Regions from separate parts of the Bradyrhizobium diazoefficiens genome, predicted to be linked through region 1. Evidence: predicted binding sites of a transcription regulator. Region 1 holds the regulator's gene; each other region holds the start of a gene.
The links. The regulator PhoB, encoded in region 1, activates phosphate uptake and scavenging genes when phosphate is short. The targets are predictions, from matches to a motif close to TGTCATNNANCTGTCAT.
Positions count from the first base shown of each region.

Region 2: a site for PhoB is predicted at 1,726-1,742, ahead of JJC00_RS31680 (YdcH family protein). Genes of this name have one in related genera too.
Region 3: a site for PhoB is predicted at 1,815-1,831, ahead of JJC00_RS19630 (glycerophosphodiester phosphodiesterase family protein). Genes of this name have one in related genera too.
Region 4: a site for PhoB is predicted at 1,694-1,710, ahead of JJC00_RS02485 (DUF2794 domain-containing protein). Genes of this name have one in related genera too.

Region 1 is NZ_CP067102.1:754,795-757,989, forward strand. Features, by position in the region: gene pstB (phosphate ABC transporter ATP-binding protein PstB) at 1-747, shown strand, start outside; gene phoU (phosphate signaling complex protein PhoU) at 759-1,475, shown strand; gene phoB (phosphate regulon transcriptional regulator PhoB) at 1,507-2,214, shown strand; gene JJC00_RS03490 (GcrA family cell cycle regulator) at 2,455-2,967, opposite strand.
Region 2 is NZ_CP067102.1:6,810,147-6,813,341, reverse strand. Features, by position in the region: gene JJC00_RS31700 (GGDEF domain-containing protein) at 1-674, shown strand, start outside; gene JJC00_RS31695 (hypothetical protein) at 677-928, opposite strand; gene JJC00_RS31690 (hypothetical protein) at 951-1,157, opposite strand; gene JJC00_RS31685 (YdcH family protein) at 1,294-1,500, opposite strand; gene JJC00_RS31680 (YdcH family protein) at 1,827-2,009, shown strand; gene JJC00_RS31675 (NAD(P)/FAD-dependent oxidoreductase) at 2,122-3,195, opposite strand, start outside.
Region 3 is NZ_CP067102.1:4,213,815-4,217,009, forward strand. Features, by position in the region: gene JJC00_RS19620 (GAF domain-containing protein) at 1-54, shown strand, start outside; gene adh (aldehyde dehydrogenase) at 205-1,722, shown strand; gene JJC00_RS19630 (glycerophosphodiester phosphodiesterase family protein) at 1,898-3,195, shown strand, end outside.
Region 4 is NZ_CP067102.1:530,467-533,661, forward strand. Features, by position in the region: gene acnA (aconitate hydratase AcnA) at 1-256, shown strand, start outside; gene JJC00_RS02480 (DUF1223 domain-containing protein) at 469-1,245, shown strand; gene JJC00_RS02485 (DUF2794 domain-containing protein) at 1,775-2,146, shown strand; gene JJC00_RS02490 (GNAT family N-acetyltransferase) at 2,257-2,787, opposite strand; gene JJC00_RS02495 (Bax inhibitor-1/YccA family protein) at 2,980-3,195, opposite strand, start outside.

The DNA.
Region 1 (3,195 bases):
AAGGTGACGGTGCGCAACCTCAACTTCTATTACGGCGAGCACCACGCGCTGAAGAACATCAATCTGGCGCTCGGCACCAACCGCGTTACGGCCTTCATCGGCCCGTCGGGCTGCGGCAAGTCGACCCTGCTGCGTATCTTCAACCGGATGTACGACCTCTATCCGGGCCAGCGCGTCACCGGTCAGCTGATGCTCGACCAGACCAACATCCTCGACCCCAGGCTCGACCTCAATTTGCTGCGCGCCCGCGTCGGCATGGTGTTCCAGAAGCCGACGCCGTTCCCGATGACGATCTACGAGAATATCGCGTTCGGCATCCGTCTCTACGAGAAGATCTCGAAATCGGAGATGGACGACCGCGTCGAGAAGGCGCTGCGCGGCGGCGCGCTGTGGAACGAGGTCAAGGACAAGCTCAACGCCTCCGGCCTGTCGCTCTCCGGCGGCCAGCAGCAACGCCTCTGCATCGCCCGCACGGTCGCGGTGCGGCCCGAGGTGATCCTGTTCGACGAGCCCTGCTCGGCGCTGGACCCGATCTCGACCGCCAAGGTTGAGGAGCTGATCCAGGAGCTGTCCGAGAACTACACGATCGCGATCGTGACCCACAACATGCAGCAGGCGGCGCGCGTCTCCGACAAGACCGCCTTTATGTATCTCGGCGAGTTGATCGAGTTCGACGACACCAGCAAGATCTTCACGTCGCCGACCGACCGGCGTACGCAGGATTACATTACCGGCCGGTTCGGCTGAGGAGACGGGACATGGGTTCTGAACATACCGCAAAGGCCTTCGACACCGACCTCCAGGAACTCACTCGCCTGGTCGCCGAGATGGGCGGCATCGCCGAGCGCATGATCGTCGATTCCGTCGACGCGCTGATCCGCCGCGACGTCGCGCTCGGCCAGCGCGTCGTCACCATCGACGCCGAGCTCGACGCGCTCCAGAAGAAGATCGAGGAGCGCGCCGTGCTCACGATCGCCCGCCGCCAGCCGATGGCGGTGGACTTGCGCGAAATCGTCGGCGCCATGCGCGTCGCGACCGATCTCGAGCGCATCGGCGACCTCGCCAAGAACATGGGCAAGCGCGTCGCGGCGCTGGAGACGGATTTCCATCCGCTCAAGCTGTTCCGCGGCCTCGAGCACATGACCGACCTCGTACAGCAGCAGGTCAAGTCGGTGCTGGACGCCTATGCCGCGCATGATCTGCCGGCGGCGATGGCGGTGTGGAAGGGCGACGAGGAAGTCGACGCCATCTGCACCTCGCTGTTCCGCGAACTCCTCACCTACATGATGGAGGATCCGCGCAACATCTCGTTCTGCATCCATCTGATGTTCTGCGCCAAGAACATCGAGCGGATCGGCGACCACGCCACCAACATTGCCGAGACCGTGTTCTACATGATCGAAGGCCAGGCCATCACCGACAAGCGACCGAAGGGCGACATGACGACCTTCGCTACGACGGTCCCCAATACTTGAAATACTTGAATCCTTAAGGAGCGACGACCCCATGGGCGCACGCATTATGGTGGTTGAGGACGAGGAAGCTCTGACCGAGCTTCTCCGCTACAACCTCGAAGGCGACGGCTATGACGTCGAGACGGTGATGCGCGGCGACGACGCCGACACCCGCCTCAAGGAGCACATCCCCGATCTGATCGTGCTCGACTGGATGCTGCCGGGCCTGTCAGGCATCGAGCTGTGTCGCCGGCTGCGCGCGAGGTCCGACACCAAGCAGCTGCCGATCATCATGCTCACCGCGCGTGGCGAGGAGAGCGAGCGGGTGCGGGGCCTTGCGACCGGCGCCGACGATTACATCGTCAAGCCGTTCTCGGTGCCCGAGCTGCTGGCGCGCGTGAAGGGCCTGCTGCGGCGGGCGAGCCCCGAGCGGCTCGCTACCGTTTTGGCTTTCGGCGACATCGAGCTCGACCGCGAAAAGCGCCGCGTGGCGCGCTCGGGCCGGCCGATCGATCTCGGCCCGACCGAATATCGCCTGCTGGAGTTCTTCCTGGAGCACCCCGGCCGCGTGTTCTCGCGTGAGCAGCTGCTCGACAGCGTCTGGGGCCGCGACATCTATATCGACGAGCGCACTGTCGACGTCCATATCGGCCGTTTGCGCAAGCTGCTCAATCTCGGCCGCGAGCAGGACCCGATCCGCACCGTCCGCGGCGCGGGTTATGCGCTCGATGATCGATTCGCGAAGGCCGAGCAGGCGTAGTTGATTTAGCGAGCTATTGCCGCAACATCGGTGTCGTCCCGGACAAGCGTAAGCGTAGATCCGGGACCCATAACCACAGGACTTGTTGCGTGAAAAAGGTAGCTCCGAGTCCCCGTAACCACATCTTGCGGCGGTTGTGGGTCCCGGATCTGCGCGCGCTGTTGGCGCGCTTGTCCGGGACGACATCGGACGTGTTGAGCCGTCATCATGTAACGGATGCAATCAGCCAGATCAGCTAACTCAGCGCGGGCCCGGCTTCGCCGGCGCACGCCTGCGATCCGCTGCCGGCTGATACGCCACCCGTGAGTGCTGCGCGCAGTAGGGCAGCCCGGAGAGCGCCTTGCCGCCGCAGAAGAAGAAATCCGGGCTCGAGGGATCGCCGACCGGCCAGTGGCAGGTCGCCTCGTTCAATTCGAGCAGCGACAGCCGCTGGCTCATCGGCACCACGTTGTCGTAGGTGACCGGTTCAGCCTCGACCTCGACCTCGAAGGCCTGCGCCAGCGCGGTGTTGCCGCGCGCGATGGGCCTGCTCACCCGCATCATGTGCTGCGCGGGACGTGCCTTGCGCGGCCGCGGAGCTGCCGAAGACGGGCTCTTGGCGCGGCCGGACAGGCCGAGCCTGTGCACCTTGCCGATCACGGCGTTGCGGGTGACATTTCCAAGCTCAGCGGCGATCTGGCTGGCCGAAAGTCCGGCCTCCCAGAGCTTTTTCAGCTGCTCGACGCGATCATCCGACCAGGTCAAAACGGTCATTGCACCCTTTCCTTCGTCGCGCGCCTACCATCCTGGGGCCGCACAACGAATGCCTAAGCCTCGAAAAACCCGTGCCGCCAGAATCCCTTAAGGCTCGCCGGGCGCAATGAGACGCCCGAACGTTTACGCCGGTACATGAGGACTCTTGGGATCAGAACCGCTGCACGAGATGTCGTATCTGACAAGCCAAACGCTACAATATGGCGTGAGTCACGCGCAAGAGTCCGC
Region 2 (3,195 bases), 2.0 Mb from region 1:
AAACTGCACCCAAGCGGTCCGCGGCGGCGCGCCGCGCGCCCGCAGCCCGCGCTGCCAAGGAAACTGGCAAGGAAACTGGCAAGGAAACTGCCAAGGAAACCAGCAAGGCGACGATCCGCGGCCTGCGGACCAAGCTCTCGCAGGCGCTGCGACGCGTCGCCGAGCTTGAGGCGGCGGCCGACACCGATTTCCTGCTGGACATCCCCAACCGGCGCGGCTTCGAGCGCGAGCTCCAGCGCGCCATCGCCTACATGAAGCGCTACCGCGCCAGCGGCGCGCTGATCGTGCTCGACGTCGACCGGTTGAAGCCAATCAACGATTCCTTCGGTCATGGCGCCGGTGACGAGGTGCTGAAGGCGATCGCCGCGACGCTGACACGGCAGATCCGCGCCTCCGACGTGGTCGGCCGTCTCGGCGGTGACGAGTTTGCCCTGCTGTTGTGGAATCTCAGCGAGACCGATGCCAAGGCGAAGGCGGCCATCTTCGAGCAGGCGATCGACGATTTGTCGTTCAGCTTTCGCGGCCAGCACGTGACCGCGGGCGCCTCCGCTGGTGTCGCGCTGCTCGGCGCGCAGTCTGATGCGGTGCGTGCGCTGGAGGAGGCCGACGCCGCCATGTATGTGCGCAAGGCGCAGCGCCGGCACGAGCCGCGGATCAGGCTTGCCAGCAGCTGACCCTACAGTGTTGCGAGATCTTCCGGCACGTTGCCGAATTTGCGCAGCAGCGTGGCGTCACCGAATTCGCCGGTCATGGGATCGCCGCTGCGGCTGAATGCGATCGCGCCGATGTGGCCCGCACCGTGCGCCAGAGCCTCGGCGCGCCGCAACGCGGCCGTCGAGCTCTGGCATTCCTCGGCGGCGCCGGCGACAGGCGATCCGTCGGCATCGATCAGGAAGGGCATTGCAACGTAGTAGGTCACGTCCGACATGGCGTTGCTCCATTCGTGAGGTTCAGGCAGCGCTGCTTCTGCTGCGTGACGTTTCCGGGATGCAGCCGGCCGAAATCGCCGCCTGCAATTCTTCCAGCTCTGCTTCCAGATATTCGTTGGCCATGATCAACGCCTTGATGGTGCTGCGCAGATTGCCGTCGCACATCGCAATGGCCTGGTCGCAGGCTTGTTCGTAATGGCTGTTGTCGAGGAGGGCGGGGACTGACATCTGCGGTGTCCTTGCGGGTTGTCCTTGAGCGTTTCCTGGGGCGTTTCCTGGGGCGTCGGGGGCGGAATTTATGTTCCTCTTTTGTTCTTTTTGAGTCAAGCGGATTCATGCGTGGCAATCCGCGACCGCTCGCGGATCAAGCGATGATGTCGGGCGTGATCTGGTCTTCGATGAAGGCGATACGGTCGCGCAACAACAGCTTGCGCTTCTTCAACCGCTGTAACCGCAATAGGTCGGGGGCGGGCGATTGATGCAGTGCATCGATCGCCGCATCGAGATCTCGGTGTTCCTGCTGCAACCGGGTAAGCTCGGCTTCGAGCTCACGCTCGTCTTCATTGGTCATGTTTGCGGTGGCCGAAAACCGATAGGCTGAGATTAAGGCTGTGGATGCCCTGTGGAAATTATCGTCCTTGCGCGGCGTGACCGCAAGCGATCTGCGACCTTCGCGCACCGCTCCCTCGCAAGATATTTCAACGATTCGCAAGCGTGTCGCGCAACCACATTGATATCATGGATTTTTCACCGCGTGGTTCCTTACTCACGGTTCGTTACATATGAATTTTCAAAAATGACGGTGCGACGACGGATAGCCATCGACAGAACGAATCGGTGATGTACAATTCCTTGTCCGGATCGAATCCAAGGTCACCCCTACCGAGGAGGTTTCGAATGACAATTCAGGCACATCTGGTTGAATTGGAACGGAAGCACAAAACTCTCGAACACGAATTGCACGAAGCTCTCGTGCACCTTTCAACAGACGACCTGCAAATTGTTGAGTTGAAGCGCCGGAAGTTGATGGTCAAGGACCAGATCGAGCGTCTGAAGCACACCGGCGACACGCTTCACTAGTAACCCCCGTAACAGCGTAGAGTTTGATCGTATCCTTTCAGGCAGGGATGAGAGCCTTTGCGCTCGTCCCTGCCGTATGGTGCGCGCCGCGCAATGATCGTTGCGCGGGCGTTTAGCTTTCTGCGAGCTCCGCGACGTGATCTGCGATCGCGAGCGACGATGTCAGTCCCGGCGATTCGATGCCGAACAGATTGATCAAACCCGCGACGCCATGGTCGCGCGGACCCTGCATCAGGAAATCCTGCGTTGCTACGGCCGGCGGCACGATCTTCGGGCGGATGCCCGAATAGCTCGGCATCAACGCGCCGTCGGGAAGCGTCGGCCAGTATTTGCGGATCGCAGGATAGAACCGCTCGGCGCGCGACGGATCAACCTCATAGCCGATCGTCTCGATCCATTCGACGTCGGGGCCAAAGCGCGCCTGTCCTGCCATGTCCAGCGTCAGATGCACGCCGAGCCCGCCGGGCTCGGGCACGGGATAGATCAGGTGCGAGAACGGTGCGCGCGCGTTGCAGCTGAAATAGTTTCCCTTGGCGAGATAGGCCGGCGGAATCCGGTCAATCGGCATGCCGTCGATGTGGCGTGCCACGGTCGTCGCCGAAAGCCCGGCGGCGTTGACGAGCAGGCCGCATTGCAGCGTCATCGGTGCTTCGCCGCCGGCTTCGATCTCGATCATGCCGGCATCCGCCTTGGCGCGGATCAGCGGTGTGTGAAACGCAAAGGCCGCGCCCGCCTCCTCGGCCTCGCCGCGCAGCGAGAGCATGTAGGCATGGCTGTCGATGATGCCGGTCGACGGCGAGAGCAATGCGGCGTCACAGGCCAGCGCCGGTTCCAGCGCGCGCGCGGCTTCGCCCGAGAGCAACTGCATGTCGAGCACGCCGTTGGCCTCGGCATGCGCCTTGATCGATTGCAGCTTCTCGGTTTCCTTTGCATTGGTCGCGACGATCAGCTTGCCGCAATTCTTGTGCGGGATGCCGCGCTCGCCGCAATAGCGATAGAGCGCATGCTTGCCGCTGACGCACATGCGCGCCATCCAGCTTCCGGCGCGGTAGTAGATCCCGGCATGGATCACCTCGCTGTTGCGTGAGGAGGTGATGGTGCCGATGGCCTCGGTCTCTTCGAGCACGATCACTTCGCGCCCGGCCTGGGCCAGCTTCCTTGCCACCGCGAGCCCGACCACACCGGC
Region 3 (3,195 bases), 3.5 Mb from region 1:
GTCAGCCGTGCCACGCTGCACAGGAAGCTGAAGCGGTTCGAGATCAAGTACTGAGGGCTAGGGCCCGCGACTGTCGCAGAACTGCGACAGGTCAGCCCGGCCATCGCTCCCGCCCGGGCTGACAGAAACCACCTCCCGCGAGATCGTCGGCGCAAGTCGTGAGCACACGACGATTTGCACAAACATCAACATCGGGAGAGATCAATGAACAAGATGGAATTCCTCGGCGTCACCCAAAATCCCTTCGCTGAACGCTATGACAATTTCATCGGCGGCAAATTCGTCGCGCCGATTTCGGGCAAATACTTCGACAATGCTTCGCCGGTGAACGGCCGGATCGTCTGCAAGATCGCGCGCTCCGACGCGCAGGACGTCGAGGCTGCATTGGACGCTGCGCATGCCGCCAAGGGCGCGTGGGGACGCACCAGCGTCGCCGAGCGCGCTGCGATCCTCAATCGGATCGCCGACCGCATGGAGGAGAACCTCGAGCGGCTCGCGATCGCCGAGACCTGGGACAATGGCAAGCCGATCCGCGAGACCCGCGCCGCCGATCTGCCGCTCGCGATCGACCACTTCCGCTATTTCGCCGGCGTGGTCCGCGCCCAGGAAGGTTCGATCGGCGAGATCGATCATGACACCATCGCCTATCATTTCCACGAGCCGCTCGGCGTCGTCGGCCAGATCATCCCCTGGAACTTCCCGCTGCTGATGGCCTGCTGGAAGCTCGCCCCCGCACTCGCCGCCGGCAATTGCGTGGTGCTGAAGCCGGCCGAGCAGACGCCGGCCTCGATCATGGTCTGGGCCGAGATCATCGGTGATCTCTTGCCGCCCGGTGTTCTCAATATCGTCAACGGCTTCGGCCTGGAGGCCGGCAAGCCGCTCGCATCCAGCCCGCGCATCGCAAAAATCGCCTTCACCGGCGAGACCACGACGGGCCGGCTGATCATGCAATATGCCAGCCAGAACCTCATTCCGGTCACGCTCGAGCTCGGCGGCAAGTCGCCGAACATCTTCTTCAACGACGTCACCGCCGAAGACGACGACTTCTTCGACAAGGCGATCGAAGGCTTTGTCATGTTCGCGCTGAACCAGGGCGAGGTCTGCACCTGTCCGAGCCGCGCGCTGGTGCACGCGGACATTTACGATCGCTTCATGGAGCGGGCGCTGAAGCGCGTCGCGGCGATCAAGCAGGGCGATCCGCGCGCCGCCGACACCATGATCGGCGCGCAAGCCTCGAACGACCAGCTGGAGAAGATCCTCTCCTACATCGACATCGGCAAGCGGGAGGGCGCCAAGGTGCTGGCGGGCGGTGCGCGCGCCGAGCTTGCGGGCGATCTCGCCGGCGGCTTCTACGTCCAGCCGACGGTGTTCGAAGGCCACAACAAGATGCGGATCTTCCAGGAGGAGATATTTGGTCCTGTGGTCTCGGTCACCACGTTCAAGACCGACGACGGGGCGCTCGCGATCGCCAACGATACGCTCTATGGCCTCGGCGCCGGCGTCTGGAGCCGCGATGCCAACCGCTGCTACCGCTTCGGCCGCGCGATCCAGGCCGGCCGGGTCTGGACCAACTGCTACCACGCCTATCCCGCCCATGCCGCGTTCGGCGGCTACAAGCAGTCGGGCGTCGGGCGCGAGACCCACAAGATGATGCTGGATCACTACCAGCAGACCAAGAATCTGCTGGTCAGCTACAGCCCGAAGAAGCTGGGCTTCTTCTGATCGGCAAGTTCTTATCGGAAAGTTCTGATTGGGTGGGCACGGGCGGCGTCATCACGGCGCCGCCTGTGTACATCGGTTACCGCTGGCCCCGCCGTCATCCGTCTGTCAGAGAATTGAGACAAGACGACAGCCCGATCGCACACCATGCGATGTCAGGCAGGACGGAGGCGCGGCCATGACGACCAATCCCTTGCAGCGGAAGATTCATGTCGGAGCGATGCTGCTCGGCGCGGCGGCCCTGGCGTTGCTTGCACCGTCGGCGGCCTTGGCGCAGGCGGCGCCATCAGGCGCAAAACCCTTCCTCACCGTCGACGGCAAGGCGCCGCTGATCCTCGGACATCGCGGCGTGCCGGGACTGGTGCCCGAAGAGACCGAGCCCTCGTACGACCTCGCCGCAGCGCTCGGAACCGACGCGCTCGAAGAGGACCTTCACCTCACCAAGGACTGCGTCCTGGTCGTGCGTCACAACCCCTGGCTCGCCGACAACACCAACGTGGCCGAGGTGGCGAAGACCAATGCGGCGGTCGCGGCCCGCAAGCGCACGGTGCCCGGCGTGCGCGTCAAGGCGCCGGCTGCCGCCGGCGTGCCAGCAGACTACCTCGTCGATCTCACCGATCCGTCCGATCCCAAATCGGTGCTGAAGTCATTGATCGTTGACGGTGAAGATCACACCAACGACTGGTCGATCACCGACTTCACCATGGCCGAGCTGAAGGAGTGGATCGGCGGCACCACCTATGATGCAGCCAATGAGCGGCCCAAGGTGTTCAACGGCAAATTCCCGGTCATCAGCTTCCAGGACGTCCTCGACATCGCCAAGGCGAAGAGCAAGGGGACCGGGCAGTCCATCCTGGTCTATCCGGAAACCAAGAATCCGACCTGGAACAATGCCCAGGCCATCGCCAATGGCTGCGGCGCGCCCGGCAGCCATCCGCTCGAGGATGCCTTGATCAAGATCATCAAGGACAACGGCCTCAATACCAAGGACGCGCCGATCCTGGTCCAGAGCTTCGAGCCCGGCAGCCTGAAATATATGCGCAGCCATGGCCTGGAGACGCGGCAGGTCCAGCTCGTCGACGGCAACGGCATCGACTTCAAAACCGGCAAGGTCTTGCTCAACAACATCACCAATTCCCGTCCGTTCGACTGGACGGTGGCCGGCGATGCGCGGCTCTACGATGCGATGCTAACCCCCGCGGGCCTTGCCGAGATCAAGACCTATGCCGACGGCATCGGCCCGTGGAAGGCCTATATCGTGCCGCTCAAGATCGCGCCGTGGAAGGACGCCAATGCCGACGGCACGCCCTACAAGGGCTCGACACCGGAGGCTTCAACGCAGGAGGCAACCAGCCTGATCGCCGACGCGCACAAGCTCGGCCTGTTCGTGCACGTCTTCACGTTCCGCAATGAGAAGAAATATCTCGCGGCCGACTATCACGCCGATCCGGCCCAGGAATATCTCAAATTCTTCCG
Region 4 (3,195 bases), 220 kb from region 1:
CATGGGCGTGCTGCCGCTGACCTTCGAGGACGGCACCTCGTGGTCATCGCTTGGTCTGAAGGGCGACGAGAAGGTCACGCTGCGTGGCCTGGTCGGCGATCTCAAGCCGCGCCAGAAGCTGACTGCGGAGATCGTGTCCGGCGACGGTTCGTTGCAGCGCGTTTCGCTGCTTTGCCGCATCGATACGCTGGACGAGCTCGATTACTACCGGAATGGCGGCATTCTGCACTATGTGCTGCGCAAGCTCGCGGCCTAAGCGCGAATTTGTGAACGGTGGCTCACTGCGACGTGAGTAGAAGGTTAAACAAAGGCGGCCTATCACAGGGCCGCCTTTGTTGCGTTAAGGCTTTGGATGGGCCGTCCGGCAGAAACGCGTCCCGGACGGTTGAATGTGCTGCGCCCGTAAGACTACGGTGACCATCAGGCGATAAGATCTCCCTCAACGAATGACCGTGTGTGACGTCCGACATGACTGGAATGATGGCTTCTAATCTCGTTTCGCGCTGGTCCGGGGCACTCTGGTCGGGAGCACTCGGCATCTGCGCGATCGTCGCCGTTATCCGTCCTGCCGAGGCTGATCCCCGCGCCGTGGTCGAGCTCTTCACCTCGCAGGGCTGCTCCTCCTGCCCGCCCGCCGACAAGGTCATCGGCGATCTCGCCAAGGATCCCTCGATCATCGCGCTGAGCATGCCGATCGACTATTGGGATTATCTCGGCTGGAAGGACACGCTGGCAGATTCGCGTTTCTCGGCGCGGCAGCGCGCCTATTCGCGCATGCGCGGTGACCGCGAAGTTTATACGCCGCAGGTCGTGGTCAATGGCGCCGTGCATGTCATCGGCAGCGACCGGTCCGGCATCGAAAACGCAATCGACAAGACCGACACGGGCACCGGCGTGATGAGCGTGCCGGTGACGATGTCGCTCGCGGGCAAGCAGATCAGCGTGTCGGTCGCCGAGAGCAAGGAGCCGGCGATCTCGCATGGCGAGGTCTGGATCTGCTCGATCGCGAAATCGGTGCCGATCGAAATCAGCCGCGGCGAGAATCGCGGACAGCAGATCACCTACCACAACGTCGTGCGCAATCTGCTCAAGGTCGGTGACTGGAACGGACATCCGGAAAGCTGGACCGTCCCGCTCGAAAATCTCACGCGCGACGGCGTCGACGGCGCGGTGGTCTATGTCCAGGACGGCAGCCGCGAGAAGCCCGGCCCCATGCTGGGCGCGGCGTACACGTCGCTGCACTGAGCGCGTAGATCGTCTCTCAAAATTTAGTGCTTGTCATTCCGGGGCGCGCCCCTTGGGCGCGAGCTATGATGCGCAATTGCGCACCATAGCTCGCGCTTCGCGGGCTCCGGAATGACTGCGCGGCAGCAACACCCCGACACAAACAAAAAAGGACCAACTTGCGTTGGCCCTCCTTGTCGCGCGTACAGACCCGATCCTGTTCGACCCCGGGGGGCTGGGGGCTGAGGAATCCGGAACCGAAAGGACCGGGTCAACGCACACGCATCTTTTCGCAGTGCAGGGCGGCGGGCGGTTGGCGGAAAAGCGGCGATCCTGTGATTCCTGCTAACGATCCCGTGACGGTTTGCCGCTGAGAAGTTCCACCGTTGCGTGTGTCATGATTCGCAACCATTTGGCGAGGTGAACCGGAGCCCTCCAAGAGCCCCTTGCGGCCGGGAACGGTTGGCGCAATCATGCAATTGTCATGATCCGCGGCTCCGGGGACGGTCTTCGCGGAGGTGGGTCGTGCTGATGCGACAGGAGGCGCTGGGTGAGTTTGACGCCGGAGGATGCCGATCCGAGCGAGCAGCGCGCGGTGGCGCGCCCCGCCGCTGCGAATGCCCAGCTGAGCCGGGTGACGTTCAACCGGCTCGAGCTGAACCGAATTCTCAACCTCTATGGCCGCATGGTCGCCGACGGCGAGTGGCGGGACTACGCGATCGATTTCCTGAAGGACCGCGCGGTGTTCTCGGTCTATCGCCGCGCCTCCGAAGTGCCGATCTACCGCATCGAGAAGGATCCGCGGCTGGCCCGCAAGCAGGGCATGTACAGCGTGATCTCGGCGACCGGCCTGATCCTGCGCCGCGGCCACGAGCTCGACCGCGTGCTGCTGGTGATCGACCGGAAACTGGCGGTGGTGTAGGGGCACCAACGGTGCCGTAGGATGGGCAAAGCGAAGCGTGCCCACCATGGTCGGCAATGAGGAGAGGCGGTGGGCACGGCGCTTTGCGCCTTTGCCCACCCTACGAGACCTTACCTTGTCGGCACGCTCTTCGCGCCCTCGCCGAGGTCGCGCTGCATCATCACCGTATCCAGCCAGCGGCCGAATTTCAGGCCGACATTCGGATGCGTGCCGATCATCTTGAAGCCGCCGCGGGTGTGCACGCCGATCGAGCCGGCATTGGCGGAATCGCCGATTACCGCGATCATCTGCCGGAAGCCGCGCGCCTCGCATTCAGTGATCAGCCGCTCCAGCAGCAGCGAGCCGATGCCGCGGCGGTGGAAGCTGGGATCGAGATAGATCGAGTTCTCGACCGTGAAGCGGTAGGCGGGGCGGGGCCGGTAGGCGCCGGCATAGGCGTATCCGGCGACGCGGCCATCGAGCATGGCGACGAAATAGGGATAGCCGCCATCGACCAGCGTTCGATAGCGGCGCGTCATCTCGGCGAGGTCGGGCGGCTCGATCTCGAACGTCGCGGTGCCCTCGCGGACGGCCTGCTGGTAGATGGCGGTGATGTCGGGGAGGTCGGCCTCAAGGGTGGGCCTGATTTCGGGTGCGGACATGGGAGGAAGATAGCAGGGGCGTTGCTATGAGCAACGGCGTTTCCGCATGCGTCATGGCTGGGCTAGTCCCGAACACATCACCGTCATTCCGGGGCGATGCGAAGCATCGAACCCGGAATGACGGTGAGTGGGGCCAAACAAAAACCCCGGCCTCGCGGCCGGGGTTCGTGTCAGTTCCCTCAGGTCTGGCGCTTAGTCGCGCTGGCCGAGGAGCTGCAGCAGCAGGGTGAACAGGTTGATGAAGTTCAAGTACAGCGACAGCGCACCGGAGATCGCCGCACGCTCGGCGATGTCACCGCCTGCCGAGGCATAGCCGTAGATGTAATCGTTCTTCAGCCGCTGGGTGTCCCAGGCGGTGAGGCCCGCAAACACCAGCACGCCGACCACCGACACGATGAACTGCAGCGC